3 regions of the Rhodococcus sp. OS5 genome follow, and region 1 is predicted to be linked to each of the others. Evidence: riboswitches for the same ligand, from Rfam matches in the RefSeq annotation. Region 1 holds a riboswitch; each other region holds the start of a gene.
What was found. Region 1 has a riboswitch for thiamine pyrophosphate ahead of thiO (glycine oxidase ThiO). Riboswitches for the same ligand answer to the same signal wherever they lie in the genome.
Positions count from the first base shown of each region.

Region 2: linked by a shared signal. The riboswitch ahead of ACVZUB_RS18310 (3-oxoacyl-ACP reductase) and the one ahead of thiO (glycine oxidase ThiO) in region 1 are both predicted to bind thiamine pyrophosphate.
Region 3: linked by a shared signal. The riboswitch ahead of ACVZUB_RS19795 (TenA family protein) and the one ahead of thiO (glycine oxidase ThiO) in region 1 are both predicted to bind thiamine pyrophosphate.

Region 1 is NZ_CM166368.1:1,574,547-1,580,495, reverse strand. It holds gene ACVZUB_RS07410 (ABC transporter ATP-binding protein) at 1-423, opposite strand, end outside; gene thiG (thiazole synthase) at 553-1,305, opposite strand; gene thiS (sulfur carrier protein ThiS) at 1,298-1,513, opposite strand; gene thiO (glycine oxidase ThiO) at 1,510-2,589, opposite strand; TPP riboswitch at 2,589-2,735, opposite strand; gene thiE (thiamine phosphate synthase) at 2,762-3,457, shown strand; gene ACVZUB_RS07385 (hypothetical protein) at 3,706-3,837, shown strand; gene ACVZUB_RS07380 (NUDIX hydrolase) at 3,930-4,529, opposite strand; gene ACVZUB_RS07375 (hypothetical protein) at 4,688-5,949, shown strand, end outside.
Region 2 is NZ_CM166368.1:3,924,759-3,930,707, forward strand. It holds gene ACVZUB_RS18295 (TetR/AcrR family transcriptional regulator) at 1-705, shown strand, start outside; gene ACVZUB_RS18300 (AurF N-oxygenase family protein) at 702-1,691, opposite strand; gene ACVZUB_RS18305 (DoxX family protein) at 1,794-2,228, opposite strand; TPP riboswitch at 2,367-2,460, shown strand; gene ACVZUB_RS18310 (3-oxoacyl-ACP reductase) at 2,478-3,242, shown strand; gene ACVZUB_RS18315 (LLM class flavin-dependent oxidoreductase) at 3,242-4,522, shown strand; gene dinB (DNA polymerase IV) at 4,519-5,817, opposite strand; gene ACVZUB_RS18325 (MarR family winged helix-turn-helix transcriptional regulator) at 5,939-5,949, shown strand, end outside.
Region 3 is NZ_CM166368.1:4,250,141-4,256,089, reverse strand. It holds gene ACVZUB_RS19805 (ABC transporter permease) at 1-698, opposite strand, end outside; gene ACVZUB_RS19800 (ABC transporter substrate-binding protein) at 676-1,704, opposite strand; gene ACVZUB_RS19795 (TenA family protein) at 1,704-2,447, opposite strand; TPP riboswitch at 2,435-2,530, opposite strand; gene ACVZUB_RS19790 (carboxylesterase/lipase family protein) at 2,635-4,203, shown strand; gene ACVZUB_RS19785 (MFS transporter) at 4,196-5,422, opposite strand; gene ACVZUB_RS19780 (GNAT family N-acetyltransferase) at 5,584-5,853, opposite strand.

The DNA.
Region 1 (5,949 bases):
CGCACCCGCCAACCCCAGACGCTGCGACATACCGAGCGAGAACCCGCCTGCCTTCTTGCCCGCCACCTCGGACAATCCGACCAACCCGAGCACCTCGTCGACGCGGGACTTCGGGATCCCGTTCGAAGCAGCCATCCACTGCAGATGCGCCCGCGCACTGCGATTGGGGTGCACCCACTTCGCATCCAACAACGCACCGACAGTCCGCAATGGCGTCTTGAGCTCGCGGTACGGCTTGCCCTCGATCAACGCCGCACCCGACGTCGGCTGATCCAAACCCAGGATCATCCGCATCGTCGTCGACTTACCGGCACCGTTCGGGCCCAGGAAGCCCGTCACGATGCCCGGCTTGACCGTGAACGACAAGTCGTCCACCGCTTTCGTCGGTCCGTAAACCTTGGTCAATCCCCTCAGTTCAATCATGAGGAGAACTTTGCCCTACCGGCAATGACCAGCACATCGGCCACAGGTCTAGTTCCGAGTGGTACTCAGGTAGGACACGAAGCCGGACAATCCGGGCATAACCCTGAGAAAACACCCGGAAATGGTCCGTCAGGACGATGCTTGGGCCCAGAACCGCTTGGGAATCCGGCCGGCGTGACGCGCTTCGAAACCTGCTACCACTGCGTGCCGCATCGCCGACGCCATCAACGCGGGATTCTTGGCCCGCGTCACCGCTGTCGCAAGTAGGACGGCGTCGCAGCCCAACTCCATAGCAAGGGTGGCGTCGCTGGCCGTTCCGATTCCGGCGTCGAGGATGACGGGCACGCCGGCGCGCTCGACGATCATCTCGATATTGTGCGGATTCGCGATACCCAGCCCTGTCCCGATGGGTGAACCGAGCGGCATGACTGCCGCGCAGCCGACCTCTTCGAGGCGAAGCGCCAGCACCGGATCGTCCGTCGTGTACGGCAGGACGGTGAATCCGTCGTCCACCAATTGTTCTGCGGCGGAGACGAGTTCGATTGCGTCGGGCAGCAGAGTCCGCTCGTCGGCGATGACTTCGAGTTTGACCCAGTTCGTCTCGAGCGCTTCGCGTGCCAACTGCGCCGTCAGGACCGCTTCGGCGGCGCCCCGACACCCGGCGGTGTTCGGCAACGGTTCGATTCCGAGGCGACGAAGCAGGTCCAGAACGCCGGTGCCGCCTGCCGCGTCGACTCGCCGCATCGCGACGGTGGTCAGTTCGGTACCGGAGGCGACAAGCGCTTCCTCGAGCACCGCAAGGTTGGCGGCGCCGCCTGTCCCCGTGATGAGCCGGGAACCGAAACTGCGGCCCGCGATAGTGAGAAGGTCCTGCTCAGCCACCCTGCACCGCCGTGAGGATCTCGATTTCCCAACCACGTCCGACGGATTCGTCCCAACGCCCGCGAGGAAAGAGCGCACCGTCGACGGCGACGGCGATGCCTTTGCTCGGCAACTCGAGGTGCGTCAGAAGTTCGGTCACCGTGACTGCTCGATCGAACTCGAGATCTTCGCCGTTGACGGTGATCCCGATCGGGACCTGCTCACTCATGAATTTTCCTTAGCTACTGCGAACCGCTCGGGTTCGGTTCCTTTTACCTCGACCAAAGATGTGCCGTTCAGCAACGCGACCGTCGCATCGGCGGTGACGGGCGTCAGCAGGACTCCGTTGCGGCCGTGCCCGGTGGAGACGACAACACGATCGGACACGCGCCCGATCAACGGCAGGTTGTCCGGCGTCATGGGACGCAGACCTGCCGCGCACTCGTACAGTTCGTATTCGCCGATCGCCGGCATCAGTGCCTCGGCGTCGTTGATCAGGTCCCGTACTCCGGCCATCGTGACCTGTGTGTCCTCACCAGACTCGTATTGTGTTGCGCCGACGACGATTCCGTCACCGCGCGGGACGAGGTAGGCGGGCCGCCCGTGGACGCTTCCGCGGATGGTGCGGCTGGGCGCCGGGGTGACTCCAGGCCTACTGCGCAAGCGAAGGATTTCGCCCTTGACCGGGCGTACCGGTAGCCCGGGCCACAGCTTGGGTGACGCGATACCGGCGGTGAGCACTATCTGATCGGTATCGAGTTCGGCGAGGTCGTCGACGGCCCGCGCGATCAATTCGACGCCGGATTCCGCACAGGCCTTCTGCAACGCCGCCAGCAGAAGTCTGTTGTCGACGGCGGACTCACCAACAGCCATCAACCCCGACCGGATGCCCCGGCCCAGCATCGGTTCGAGTTCACGGATGCGCGCGCGACCGAGAACTTCGAGTTCGTGCCCCTGCGAGCTCACCCACTCGGCGATGGTCTGCAGGTCCTGCGCGTCGGCAGCGTCGAGTGCAACCGTCAGCGAGCTGTCCGCGGTGAAGACCGATTGCCCGAATTTTCCGAGCTCCTCACCGAACGTCGGCCACCGTTCCAGGGACGCTGCACCGATTGTCAACGCGGTTTCTTCACCCGGCCAGCCTTCGGAAAGCGGGGCAAGCATTCCGCCCGCCACCCACGAAGCACCTGATCCAATGGACGGGTCGTACAACCGAACGGCCCACCCGTCGCGGGCTGCTCGCCACGCGATAGCGAGACCGATGACACCGCCGCCGACAACCGACACCGTACGAGCGTGTGTACTCACGAAACTCCACCTCCACTTCCTGCGCCGGCATGATCCGGGTCAGGTCTGACGGTCGGGATCTGGTCGCGATCCCCTCTCAGCCCTACGAACCTCGCAGTCACGACAAAAAGTGACGACGACGTTTCAGGACTCCCGTGTCGAACCTTGCTCCCTAGAGGCTACCGTTTGCTCCGTGCACCCCACACATCCCAGTAACGACATCGACCGGCGCGAGCGCCTGGCAGCAGCACGGCTGTACCTGTGCACCGACGCGCGCCGCGAGAAAGGCGACCTCGCGCAGTTCGCCGAGGCAGCATTGTCCGGCGGAGTCGACATCATCCAATTGCGTGACAAAGGCTCTGCCGGTGAGCGCGAGTTCGGCCCGCTCGAGGCCAAGGACGAACTGGTGGCGCTGGGCATTCTCGCGACCGCAGCGCGACGCCACGGCGCATTGTTGGCCGTCAACGATCGCGCGGATCTCGCGATGGCTTCCGGCGCCGACATCCTCCACCTCGGCCAGAACGACATTCCCGTCCCCTACGCGCGAACCGTTGTCGGTGAAGACGTAGTCATCGGCCGTTCGACGAGCAGTCGCGCGCAGGCGAGTTTGGCCGCCATCGAAGAGGGCGTCGACTACTTCTGTACCGGGCCGGTCTGGGCGACACCGACCAAACCGAATCGAAGTGCGTCCGGTTTGGAACTGGTTCGATCGACCGCCGACGCCGCACCGCCGCGGCCCTGGTTCGCGATCGGCGGCATCGACGAAGAACGTCTGCCAGAGCTGCTCGATGCCGGCGCCAGGCGCATCGTCGTCGTGCGTGCAATCACGCAAGCATCGGATCCCCAGGCGGCCGCGCAACGCCTCGCCGCAGCCGTCGCTGGGCGCTGAAAGCCGGTAACTGGCGTTCGTCAAGTGTTTGCCGGGCGATTTCCGCACAGTTACGGGTCAGCACGCCTGACTCGAATTGTGAACGGAAGTTGTCCGATCAGACAACAAACTCCCAGTTCCTAGGTGCGATTGGATGTCCGAAAAGTCGGATTAAGTGATCTTGCTCACAGTTGCTTCGATTGCGTGTCACATCCCATTCGGTTTGTTGTAGTTTACCTCCAGTTACTAACTGAACCTAGGAGCACTAAATGGGATCCCTCGACACCGGCTCGCTCAGCACCGAATCGCTCGAAGACCTGAACCTCGGCAAGATCAGCGAGCTGCTCAAGCTCGGTATCACCGCGGTCAGCTTCATCACGGCGCTGAACTCGCTCAGCTGAGCCTCGTTTCGGTCGACGACCGAAACACCGAAGGGCCGGACTCCCGCGGAGTCCGGCCCTTCTGCTGTGTATGAACTGTGAAGACTCGAGTGCTACGACTGCGTACTCGACGCCTCGGACAGGTTCTGGTCACTGCCTGACTGCTCACTGCCTTGGTGGGAACTACCCGACAACCATCCGAATCCGCCGTCCTCGAGCACGACGGTGTGCGGATCGCCGTCCACGGCCACAACAGGCTCGGTCCGGAGGTCGGGCCATGAGGAACCGAAGCCCGGATGCAGCGGCAGTGAGTCGACGTCGGCTTCGCGTACCCACCGCAACTCGGTGCTCTCACCATTGGCAACCGTCGACAGTGGATGCGCCGCGTCAGCCACGACGGTGGTGTAAGTCCACCCGCTCTCGGCGCGCATCGTCACTACTTCCCCGCGGACACGGACGGCGTCCTCGGCGATACCTGCTTCTTCGTGTGCTTCCCGGACGGCAGCGTGCGTCGTGCTCTCGTGTGAGTCCCGCGCTCCGCCGGGCAGTGCCCACGTTCCGCCCTGATGGCTCCACGCCGCACGATGCTGCAGCAAGACCATGGGTGATCCGTCCGAATCGGGGGCACGCAGAAGCAGTCCTGCGGCTCCGTGTTTACCCCAATGCCGAGTACCGTCCGATCCGATGGACCAACCGTCACCGTCACCACGCATCGACTACCTCGCTCCGCCTGCTCTCGCCGTTGTCCCACACTAACCGTTTCAATCTGCTCCAGGTGTAGGTGATGCTTATATGCTCGCGAAGATGCCCTGAATCATTTCTCGGCGGCATCATTTCTCGGTAGCCCGCCTACAGCGAAGTGAGGTGCTCGATGGTCGACCGTGTCGTCCCGTCCATCGAACCCCGGTCGCTGCCGCCCTCCGAGGCCACATCAGTGTCGGCGGAGGACGAGCAGGCACTTCTGCGGCGCGAACTGCAGGCCTTCATGTCCTCGACGCCTGGCCGGTTGACCGTCGTCGGACTGATCCTGATCGCGATCACTTTGATCGCCGGACTCCTCGCCACCGCAGCGATCGAGAACCGCCAGGCGAACCTCGACCTCCTCCTCGTCGAAACCGAGCCTCTCGCCAACTCGGCCCAGAATCTCTACAGTGCGTTGTCCTTGGCAGACGCCGCCGCGGCCACCGCCTTCATCTCCGGCGGCCTCGAACCCGCCGAAGTCCGCGACCGATACACGCAGTCGATCGGTGAGGCCTCTGCGGAGATCGTCCAGGCGTCGGCCGGTCTCGACTCGACCGATCTTGCCGGTCACAGCGCGTTGACCACAATCTCGACCGACCTCTCCGTCTACACCGGGCTGGTCGAAACTGCACGGGCGAACAATCGCGTCGGAAACCCGGTCGGGGCAGCATATTTGAGCGAGGCCTCGCAGTTGATGCAGACCTCGCTGCTGCCGATGGCCCAGCAACTGCACGCCTCGCAGGAGACGCTGGTCTCCCAAGTACAGCGCGATTTCGAGACTCCACCGTGGTGGCCGATCGTGGCGTTCGTCTTCGTGCTGTGCGCGCTGGTGGCGACACAGATGTACTTCTCCCGCAAGAGTCGCCGACGCTTCAATCTCGGGTTGATCCTTGCCTCGCTCGCGGTCGCTGCAGCTCTGCTGTGGCTGCTCACGGTCGGACTGGTCTCCGCACTGGCCACCGGGCGCGCGCTCGACGCCGGGGCCGAGCCACTGCACGAACTGACCGAGGCACGAATCATGGCGCAGCAAGCACGCACCGTGGAAACCCTCACGCTGGCGAGGCGGGATTCGACCGCCGAGGACAACGTGACGTTCACCCGCAAGGTCGATGCTCTGCGGGACATCCTCGAGGGCCTGCAAAGCGACGAACGCGCCCGAGTGAACAGCGAAGTGCTGACCGCCGCACTCGACTCGCGCCAGCAGTGGGTGGCTGCGCACACGCGCATGTACGACCGTCTCGGAAACGGCGACTTCACGTCCGCCGCAGCCATCACCATCGGCGCCGGAGAACAGGATTCGGCCGCGGAGTACGGAAAGCTCGATCACGAACTCTGGCAGGGAATCGTGGATTCGCGCACGAATCTTCGGTCCGACGTCTCGTACGCCTCCCG
Region 2 (5,949 bases), 2.4 Mb from region 1:
GGTCGCGAAGCGCGGTGGGAGCGACACAACTCCGAGCGTCAGAAACGGATACTCACCTCGGCGGTCGAACTGATCGAAGAGCGTGCGGCAGGTGCCGAGGTGTCCGTCCAGCAGATCGCCGATCGTGCCGGCCTCGCCAAGTCGGTGGTGTACCGCCAATTCAGCGGCCGAGACGACCTCGATCGACGAGTGCGAGCGTTTGTGCTCGGCCAATTTGCGGCGGCCCTGGATGCTTCGATGAGCATTTCGGTAGGCACTCTCGACCAGATCCTGACCCGAACCATCAGCGCCGTCGCCGAGTGGATCACCGAGCATCCGCGGATTCACGAGTTCATGGGTACCGGCCCCACCGACTACGACGACGAGAGCATCGACGCGATCAGCAGTCTGAAGGCCACAATCGCCGACTCCGCCCGCACCACTATCACCGAAGTCGGTCGATCCGTGGGGATCGACTCCTCACCCTTCGATTCACTACCGTTCGCAGTGGTGACAATGGTCGAGGGCACGCTCACCCACTGGGTCCGAAGCACCGATCCGAAACCGAGCCGCGAAGAGATCGTCGCCGACCTCGCGAAATACACCTGGTACATGTTCGACGGCGTTGCCCGCTCGAGCGGACTACAGATCGATCCCCATGTCGAATTGTCCACGCTCATAGCCGAGCTGGTGTCCTCCGACGGAGGAACTTCGCGGCCGGACTAGATCCGGGTCTTGTCGGAACGCTTCGGCTCGCCGCGGTAGCGGGCGTAGTCGCCGTCGATGCGCAGCTTTCGCCACGCACGCTTCGACACCGGATTCATCAATCCGAGTTCGTCTGCCAGGGCTCGCATTTCGCCGAAGTAGTTACCCAGGATGCGGCGTGAATGCGGGCTCCCCCAGAAGGCGCTCTTCATCACCTCGTCCGGGATTCCGAATTCTTCGGCGAATTCCTTTGGCGGTGACATGATTTCACCCGCAAGCCAACGCATCGCGCCGGGGAAGGCGACCGATGTGATGGCTCGACTCGTACGACTGAGTCTGGGGACGTGATTGCGCAGGAACTCGTGAGCAAACGAGATGTGTCTCGCTTCTTCGGCGATGTGGATCTCCATGGTGCGGAGCATCGCCGGCGGCGTGTCCTTACCCTCACGGATGAGATCCTTCTGGAAGTGGTCGATCGGTTCTTCACCAGCCAGAATGCCGATGAAGAAGATGACCGGGAACTTTGCTCCCAGCACTCCGATGATCGGCGACAGTCGCCGGAACATCGGACGCATACCCGGCACGTCGATGTCCATGCGATTGACGAGTTCCTGGAACATCTGGATGTGATTGCACTCTTCGGTCATCTCGTGCAGGCAGTACCGAAACTCAGGCGACTGGTTGGGTAGCGCCATGATGTATTGCAGCATTCCCCGGATCAAGATGCTCTCGAAGGCCGAACCCACCTTGGTCACGTTCGCCTGACGCCACATTCCCATGGCGATTCGACGCTCCAACGACTGATCCTGGTACCACTGCGTCGCCCCGAGGGGGTCCGACACGGACGAGAGCACCCATCTCGGATCATGCGGATCGATCGCGAACTCTGGTGAATCCCAGTCGATGTCGAGATAGGGATCGAAACTGCGGGCAACTGAGCCCTCGGACAAAGTCTGCAGTACCTGGTGGTACGGCTTTTCCACTTCGATCGACGCTGACCGAGCCATCGGTGTCTCCTCACGGCCAGTCCGTCGATTGCAGTCGACGGACTTGAATGAGGTCAAACATAATGGGACACCGCGTCCCACGCAACCCCCTCGGGGCCTATTTCAGGCCCGACGCAGCGGGATGATCTCGCGAACCTTCTCGTCCCGGAGATACAGTCCCGCCCACATGACGATTCCGGTGTAGACGGCAAACAGGGTCGTGCTCAGCAGAGGCTGTTCAGCTCGAAGGTTGGTCAACACCGCTCCCCCCAGGTAACCGGTGAGCAGAATCGCGCCGAGTATCGACGTTCGCGGAATCACGTACAGCGCAAGGCAGATCAGTTGCACCACCCCAGCCGTCAATGCCAGCGAGTCCGGCAACCCAAGTTCAGCCGACGCATCCTTGACTGTCTGAAGGTTGAGAATGTGGATGATGCCGTCGAAGAGCATGAAAACGACGAACAGCCCACTCAGGACGTATCCGAGCTTGCGAGCCGTGGCCGAAGGTGTCGTCGTCGTGGCGTTACCGGAAACAGTGTGGACGGGCTGGGTGGTCATCGGAATCTCCTGGGGCGAAGGCGAGCGGCCGGTTGCCACTTCGCTTGCAATTACGACTCCCGCGCGATCGAAAACTCATCGCGCCGGCCGTTACAACGCACCCGGCGTTCAGGACGATTCACCTCACGTGGTCTGATGGACGGTGACACGGGGTGCCGAAAAAGTCGGCTGAGATCAGACCCGATGAACCTGACCAGTTAGCACTGGCGGAGGGATGTCGACGTGACCGAACAGCAATTTCAGCGCGCATTGAACCTCGACGAGCAGATCGTTCTGATCACCGGTGGCGCCCGCGGGCTCGGCGCCGCACTGAGCCGAGCATTCTCCCGCTCGGGCGCCCGCGTAATCGTGAACTACAACAAGAGCCGCGATGCCGCCGAGGCCCTGGTCGCCGAACTGGGTGAGGATCGCACCTTCGCAGTCCAGGCGGACGTGACGGACCGCAGTTCCGTCGACCAGTTGTTCTCCGCTGCACGCGAGAGATTCGACGCACCGATCTCGACCGTGGTCGACAATGCACTGGTCGACTTCTCGTTCAACGGCGATGCACGGCCGAACGCGGACACGATCACCTGGGCCGACTTCGACTCTCAACTACGCGGAGCTGTTGCCGGAACACTCAATACCACCCAGGCAGCGCTACCAGGCATGCGCGAACTCGGCTTCGGCCGAATCATCACTGTCGGAACCAATCTGGTCCAGAATCCGGTAGTTCCGTACCACGACTACACCGCTGCCAAGGCCGCACTGTTGGCACTGACACGGACGCTGTCCGCCGACCTCGGTCCGGACGGGATCACAGTCAACATGGTCTCGGGCGGCTTGCTCCGCACCACCGATGCGAGCGCCGCAACACCGGAAGCCGTGTTCGACATGATCGCGGCAAGCACTCCCCTGCGCCGAGTCACCACGCCGGACGAATTTGCCGACGCTGCACTCTTTTTCGCCTCCCCATGGTCGCGGGCCGTGACCGGCCAGAACCTGGTTGTCGACGGCGGACTCGTCAAGAACTGATGGGCGCACAGCTGCGGATAGGTGCGTTCCTGCTCGGTTGCGGACATCACAGTGCGGCATGGCGTCATCGCGACTCACCGGTCGAAAGTCTCGGCGACATAACGTATTACGAGTCGCTCGCCCAGATCGCCGAACGCGGCAAGCTGGACGCCGTCTTCTTCGCTGACGGTCACAGTGTTCGCGAACCCGAGTCGGGTGCGTCGTGGTTTCTCGAGCCGATCACCGCATTGACTGCCATGGCACGAGCGACAGCGGACATCGGCCTGGTGACCACCATTTCCACCACTTTCTACACGCCGTTTCACGCGGCGCGACTGTTGGCCTCGCTCGACCACATCAGCGGCGGACGGGCCGGCTGGAACGTCGTGACCTCGATGTTCGACCAGGAGGCGCGCAACCACGGACTCGAGGCGATGCCCGATCACGCATCCCGATACGAACGAGCCGACGAATTTGTCGAAGTGGCCCTCGCATTGTGGGATTCATGGTCGGAAGACGCGCTGATTCTCGACCGGTCGGGGCGTTTTGCCGACGCAAACAGGATTTCTCGAATCGATCACGACGGCAAACATTTTCGGGTGGACGGGCCGTTGACGGTTCCGCGCTCCCCGCAAGGCCGGCCGGTGTTGTTCCAGGCCGGGGCGTCCGAGCAGGGCCGCGATCTGGCGGCGCGTCGCGCCGAGGCAATCTATTCGGTTGCCTACGACTTACCCAGCGCACAGGCCTACTACGCGGACGTGAAATCGAGAATCGAGCGAGCCGGCCGGGATTCGAACTCTGTCGCCGTGATGCCGGGACTGGTCACCTACGTCGGCAGCACCGTCGCCGAGGCCAGGGCGAAGAAGGCCGAACTCGATCTCCTGCTGCCCACCGAACAGTCGATACGCCAACTCTCGTTGTTCACCGGACAGGATTGCGAGAACTGGGATCTCGACGGGCCCGTGCCCCCGTTGCCTTCACTCGAAGCGTTCACCGGGCCGCAGGGACGCTACGCCACTATTTTGCGGATCGTCGAGAAGGACGCACCGACTGTGCGGGAACTCCTCGGGACGCTCGCTGCGGGTGGTGGTCACGCAACGATGATCGGAACACCGGAGTCGATTGCCGACGAGATGGGATCCTGGTTGAACGGCCGCGGTGCCGACGGTTTCAATCTGATGCCGCCGACCTATCCGCAGGGCCTGGAAGATTTTGTCGATCACGTGATTCCAGTGCTGCAGGCGCGTGGGTTGTTCCGTCGCGAATACGAGGGAGCGACTCTGCGAGAAAACCTCACCTAGTCCGGCAGTAGCGGCACCGACAGATCCGGATCGCGTCCCAGGAGCACTCCCCTCGTGAGGGCCGCGGAGCCGAACTTCTTCCGGACACTGTCCATTGCCGAGTCGAGGGCGGCAGTGTCCGGACCCGCGAATCCTGGACCGTCGAAGGGCAATTCGAGTTGTTCGGCGCCGTCCCGATCCAGGTTGGAGACAGCGACGCCGATCAACGTGATGCCCTTGTCCGCGATCATCGGTATCGCTTCGTCCAGCAGCACCATCGAGGCGTTCAGCAATTCCGCTGTGTCGGCGGTGGACCGGCGCAGCGTGTGAGATCGAGTTGCCCGCGTGAAATCCGCGAAGCGGAGCCGGAGCGTGACCGTGCGCCCCGTCCGCTGCGCCGAACGCATGCGTCGACTGACACGGTCGACAAGGGACATCAACGACGCATCGAGTTCTGCGCGGGGATGGGATCCGCGACCCAGCGCATGCTGAGCACCCATCGAACTGCGGCCACGATAGGCGCGGACGGGGCGCGGATCTCGATTGTGTGAGAGTGCGTAGAGATGGCGACCGGCGCCGCCCCCGAGAATCGAGACGATCGAGGATTCGTCGTGCCGAGCGATGTCACCCACCGTCACGATGTCGAAGTTTCGCAGCTTCTGGGCCGTGATCTTGCCGACGCCCCACAGCTTCTCGACCGGCAAGGGATGCAGGAACTCGGTCTCGCCCTCCGGCGGCACTCGCAGCAATCCGTCGGGTTTCGCGAATGCACTGGCGACCTTGGCCAGGAACTTGGTGCGTGCGATTCCGACCGTGATCGGTAGTCCGACCTGCTCGGCCACATCGCGTCTGAGGTTGGCTCCGATCTGCAGCGGGTTTCCCACGATCTTGGCGAGCCCGCCGACCTCGAGAAAGGCCTCGTCTATGGAGATTCCTTCGACCAGCGGCGACGTGTCGTGAAAGACGTCGAACACGTCTTTGCTCGCCTGCGAGTACGCCGACATTCGCGGAGGGACGACTATCGCCTGAGGACACAGTGATCGGGCCTGACCACCGCTCATGGCTGTGCGAACCCCGAACGCCTTGGCCTCGTAGCTTGCCGCCAAGACCACCCCACCACCGACGATGACCGGCCTGCCGGCCAGAGTCGGGTCGTCGCGTTGCTCGACTGATGCGTAGAACGAATCGAGGTCCGCATGCAGGATTGTTGCGTCACCTGTGGACCGACTACCGCCAGAATGATTACCGCCGGAACGAGCACCGCCAGGGTGATTACCTGGCGTTTCTTGATCCAGCGGTTCATGCGACACGAACATATGTTCCCATGCGCCACCGACACAATGAAAGGCCGCAAATAGATTCCATGGAATTAATCACGAATCGGGCGTACGGTGAGAAAATGATTCCACGGAATGCATATCGGTTCGGAGTCTGCTCTTGACCAGATC
Region 3 (5,949 bases), 2.7 Mb from region 1:
GCCAACACCAGGTCGGTGCGGAAGGAGTTCTTCTGGGTGCTCATGTAGATACCCAAACCGGAAGTAGCGCCGACGTATTCGGAGAACACCGCACCCACGACCGCATACGTGATGCCGATGCGCAGGGCAGTGAAGAATCGCGGAATTGCCGAAGGAAGGCGAACGTATCGGAACTCCTGCCAGCGAGTGCTGCCCATACTGCGCAGGAGAGCGCCCGCTTCCCGATCGGCCGCGGCAAATCCCTCGATGAGTCCGATGGTCATGGGGAAGAACGTCGCAAGGGCGATCACCAACACCTTCGGCAACAACCCGAAGCCGAACCAGATGATCATCAGCGGCGCGATGGCGATGATCGGCAGCGTCTGCGAGACGACAAAAAGTGGTACCAGCGCGCGTGACAACCACGGCGAAAAGTCCACGACCACAGCAAGAATCCAGGCCAACACCAATGAAACAGTGAAGCCGACCAACGTGACCTGCAATGTCGACCAGGCGTGGCCGGAGATGATCTCGCGGTTGTCCCACCCCTGGGACAGAACGCGCCCCGGAGACGGAAGTACTTGCGGCCGAATCCCACTGATCTCGACGTAGATCTGCCACGCCGCCACGAGGAGCAGCACCACGGCGAGCGCGGGAAGCGCCCGCCGCATGGTCGAGACCAACCGTCCGCTCACGTCAGGACGCGTCGAGATACTCATTGGTGAAGTACTCCGACCAGTCCGGCTTCTGGGTCAACGGCTTCCCGTCGGGTCCGGCGAGCAATCCGTTCTCGAAGAGGAATCCCGAATAACCCGACCAGGTTTCGAGATTCTGGGCGCCCACAACACCGTTGGCGTCTTTCATGTAGTCGGCGGCGAGCATCCGCTGACTCTCACGCACGAGGTCTTCGTCGGTGAATGCTCCGGGGTTCGCGTCGATGAGATCCTGCGCGGCCTGGTCCGGGTTGTCGGCAGCAGTCTGATATCCGCGTTGAACGGCTTTGACGAACTTGCGTGCCTCGTCGGGATGGTCCTTCAACCACTGCTGGTTGCCGTTGATCACGATCGAATACGCATCGGGGAAGCCGTAATCGGTGTACTGGAAGTACCGCATCGGAGTTCCGTTTCGCTCCGCTTCGAGGCCTTCCCAAGCAAAGTAGGAGACGGTGAAGTCTGCCTGGCCCGAGTACACGGCTTCGTACGCGGAAGTTCCGAGCGTGACCGTCGTGAAGTTCCCGGTCCCGCCGTCGTTGCGGATGATCTGCTGCAGCGTTTCGACTTCGCCGGGATCACCGAACCCGGCGTACGTCTTCCCGTCGAGATCACGTGGGCGCGTGATGTCCGCACGATCCGCCTTCACGCCGATGCCGGTGGCGCGGTGCTGAAGTGGCGCGATGACGGACGTCGTGGCGGCGCCGGCTGCACGGGCGAACGTGGCCTGACTCTGTGTGCTGATGCCGAACTCGGCATTGCCGGCATCGACCAGGGTGTCGGGCGAGGTGTTGTTGTACGGCAGGATCGAGACGTCCAGGCCGGCGTCCTCGAAGTAGCCCTCTTGGAGTGCTACGTACAAACCGGTGTGGTTCGTGTTCGGTGTCCAGTCGAGTGCGAACCGAATGGTCCCGTCGGAAGAGCCGGTGTGAGAGGCGCATCCGGTCAGAACTGTGAACGCGGCTGCGATCGCGGCAGACGTGGCAAGCGTGCGGCGCAGCGCCGCAAACGACATCACGACGCCGGCCAAGGCTGCTGGTGGAGTGCGGAATCCCAGAACATCAGCTCATAGCGGCTGGCGATGCGGAATGCTTCGCTCATCGCCTCACGCTCTGTCTCGGTGGCAGCTTCGGCCGCAGCATCGACCAGTACGCGGGCCTGCGCCACCGACTCGTGGAATTCGGGTGCGTCGTAGGTCGTGACCCACTGTGCGTACGGATGCGACGGATCGGCGTCGAGTACCTCGCGCGCTGAAGCGGCAAGATCGCGGCCGACCTCGGCGTAGATCCAGAAGCAGGGGAGTACTGCCGCTGCGGAGACCGGGTAAGGCGCAGTTGCTGCAGTCGCCGTCAGATACGAGACGTATCCCAGGCAGGCCTGCGAATGCTCGAGCCTTCCCGATCCCGCTGGAAGAATTCCACCGGTGAGAAGTCCGTCGTGAAGCGCAGATTCCACTGTCGCTGCCGTGGACGCGGAATTCGACCAGAAGCCCGCGGACTGCGGATCCGGGGAATGGGCCGCGACCAGGGACAACGCTTTCGAATACCCCTCGAGATAAAGCTTGTCTTGCTCGATGTACGTGCGGAACGCGTCGAGAGGCAATGTTCCGTCGCCGAGGCGGCGGAGGAACTCCAGTGAGTCGATCGACTCGCGGAGGGCCTTCGTCTCGGCCCAGAGTCGATCTGTGAACCGATCCGTCGACGGCGCTGTGGCCACCGAGTTTTCGGCAGAATTGTATGCAGGCTGCGTAGTAGCCATGACATCCCTTCGTCAGCATTACCTGATCAGGTTCCCGGGTGTGTTCTCAGCCCCGCCCATGCGGAGCACCCCGTGTCAGAACTAGGCGACCTTAACACCGAGGGGTTGCGTACTCGGCGCACACCCGTCCGAGATTGGTAGGTTTGGTCTTGATTGCCACACGCGCGGGTCGGGAGGGGATTCAGACATGGAGACCGACGTTCGACCAAATCTCGGCGAGGACGGAACTCTGGTGATCCGGGCGCGAGGCGGAGAAGCCCGCGGGTATCCGGATGGCGGTGTATTCGCGTGGAAGGGCATGCCCTACGCAGCGGCGCCGGTGGGTGAGCGGAGGTTCCGAGCGCCACAACCCACACAGCCGTGGGACGGGGTGCGCGACTGTCGTGAGTTCGGGCCGATCGCGCCGCAAGGCCAGAGTCCGGCGGTTCCGATCGATCGGGCCTTCAAAATCGACGAGGACTGCCTGTCGATCAACGTCTGGGCCCCGCGACCCGACGGCACGCCGCGACCGGTGATGGTGTGGATTCACGGCGGCGCCTACTGCCTCGGATCCGCCGCCCAAACGATCTACGACGGCCGTCATCTGGCTGAAACCGGCGACGTCGTTCTCGTCTCCTTCAACTATCGTGTCGGCGCACTCGGATTCCTGGACCTGTCTGCATTCTCCACCGCGGATACTGTTTTCGAATCGAACTGTGGTCTGCGAGACCAGATTGCGGCACTCGAATGGGTTCGAGACAACATCGACGCCTTCGGTGGTGACCCGAGTGCGGTGACCGTGTTCGGGGAGTCCTCCGGCGCAGGATCCATCACGACGCTCATGACCTGTCCGAGCGCCGAAGGTCTGTTCCATCGTGCGATTGCCCAGAGTCCGCCCGCGACCTCCGTCTACGGGGCCGAGCGCGCCAAGACCGTGGCGGAGCGGTTTCTCGAACTGCTCTCGATCGACCCCGAAGACGCAGGCGATCTGCTGACCACGGATCTGGAACTGCTCGTCAAGGCAAGCGATGATTTGGTCAACGAAATTCCGACCCGGATTCCGGGAACTTTGGCGATGGCACCCGTTGTCGATCGCGATCTGGTGCCGCACTACCCGGTTGCGGCTTTCCAGAAGGGTTACGCGCACCGAATCCCACTGATCATCGGTTCCAACAAGGACGAGGCGTCGATCTTCAAGTTCATGAAGTCTCCGCTGATGCCGGTGAGTGCGCAGTCCGTCGAGGCAATGCTCCAATTACTGGCCGACGATCACCCCGACATCTCCGCGACCAAACTTGCCGAGATCATGTCGGCTTACCCTGACCATGCGAAACCGAGTGGCGCGCTGGCGCTTTCACGGGACGCGGCGTTTCGCATGCCGACCCTCTGGATCGCAGACGCGCACTGCAGGCATTCCCCTACGTGGGTCTACCGCTTCGATCACGCGACGCCGATGCTCAAGGCGGCGCGGATCGGCGCGGGCCACGCGACCGAATTACCTTATGTATTCGGCAATTTCGGAACCCTGAACGTCGACCCCACGTTCTGGCTCGGCGGTCGGAAGGCCGCGATGGAGGTGGCCGGCCGTATCCAACGGCGATGGTTGGCCTTCGCCAGGCATGCCGTGCCGGCGGCCCTCGACGGCTCGAAGCACTGGGCGCCGTACGAGGAAGAGAAGCGGTCGACGCTGTTGATCGACTCCGCCGACACCCTCGTCAGCGACCCCGATCACGGATTGCGCGTCGCCTGGGGCAACGACGTGATGGGGTTCAACTGACGTCGGTCGAGTGCCGCGGACGATCCAGTTCGCGAAGCACCGGCAGAGAGGCACAGACTGCGGCGATCAGGATGATCGGAATCGACAGGGCCACAAAGGTCGACGCGATTCCGAGTTGATCGAGCAGCGGGCCGACCGCGAGGTAGCCGAGCGGGCCTGCGGCGTAGGCCGTCGACGTCATGACACCGACGACGCGTCCACGCATGTGCTCCGGGCTGTGCGTCTGCATGGCGTAGTTGGCGATCGGGCCGACTGGTCCGTAGACGAGGCCCTGCAGTCCGGCAAGTACGAGGATCACCCACAGTGGAGGTAGGAGCGCCATGGCCAGCATCGCTATGCCGAGAACGGCGACGGCAAAAATCATGATCAGCCGCCGGGACATGATCGGCGCCAGTGGGGCGTAGGCGAGAGAGCCGATGATGCCGCCGATCGCCAAGGCCATCAACACCGATCCGAGTTGGGCCGGTTGATCCAACTCTGTGAAGTACACCGGGAACACGACACTCTCCACAGGCATGTAGAGCGCGACGACTGCCATGTCGATCAGCGCCAGGGTGCGCAGCAGTTTGTTGTTCCAGACGAACCGAAGACCGTCGAGTGTGCCGTGCCAGATCGATTTCGGACGGTGTTCGTGTTCGGGCACTCCGGCGCCGGGAAGCCGGATGAAGGCGACCACGACTATCGAGAACACAAAACCTGCCGCCGTGACCCAGAGCGTGTTCACCGCTCCGATCGTTGCGATGAGGACACCGCCGATGCCAGGGCCGATCAGATACGCGACGTTGAAGTTGGCCTCGTACACACTGTTGGTTCGATCGAGCTTCCACTTGGCGGTCCGAGTCGCTGCAGGCAGCATGGACTCCCTCGCCGCCATTCCGGCGGGGTCGAACACGGCGCCGAGTGCGGCCAACGCCGCGATCACCGGGATCGTCAAGCCCGCGGTGGCCGCGATGATCGGAATCGCTGCAACGGACATCGCAGAGAGAGCGTCGGAAATCATCGACGTTCGACGGCGTCCGAACTTGTCGACGAATGTCCCCGAAAACAGGCTCGACACGAGTAGCGGAATGGCTGCTGCGCCGGCAACTATCGCCGCGTCGGTAGCCTTACCGGTTCGTTCGAGAACCAGCCAGGGGAGCACGACGATGGCGATACCGTTGCCGATCGCCGAGAACAGCGTCGCGAGATTGACCAGTACGAGAGGGAGATAGCTGGGGATAACTACGTCCGTGGACGCAGGTGGACGCCGATCTGCTGAGGCGACCACGTTCTTTCCTTCCCCGAGATGGTGCCGCCCAGGATTTCGACGACGGCACCATCGACGCTAGCAGCGGGGTCTGCAGGTTCGCGACTGGTTTTTCGCCGGCCGTTCTCGTTCGGTTATGCCTGGTAGGCGGGGTTCTCCGCAACAAACTTCTCGACGTACGAGCACGTCGGAAGGATCTTCAATCCCTCGTTCCGGGTCTGATCGAGCGCTTCACGCACCACGATGGCGGCAAGCCCGCGCCCACGAAACTGCGGATAGGTCACCGTGTGGTGGAAATCACGGACGCCGGAATGGTCCGAGTACTCGGCGAAACCGGCGAGTTCGCCGTCGACTCGGATCTCGAAACGCGTTTCCGCGGGATTGTGCGCCACTGTCTCGGTCATCTTCGGGCTCCGTTTCGAAAGGGCGGCCGGTTGCGCCGCGCCGCGTCTACGTTCTCTGGAGCACGCTACCTGGCAGGCCGTCCGCAATATCGGTTG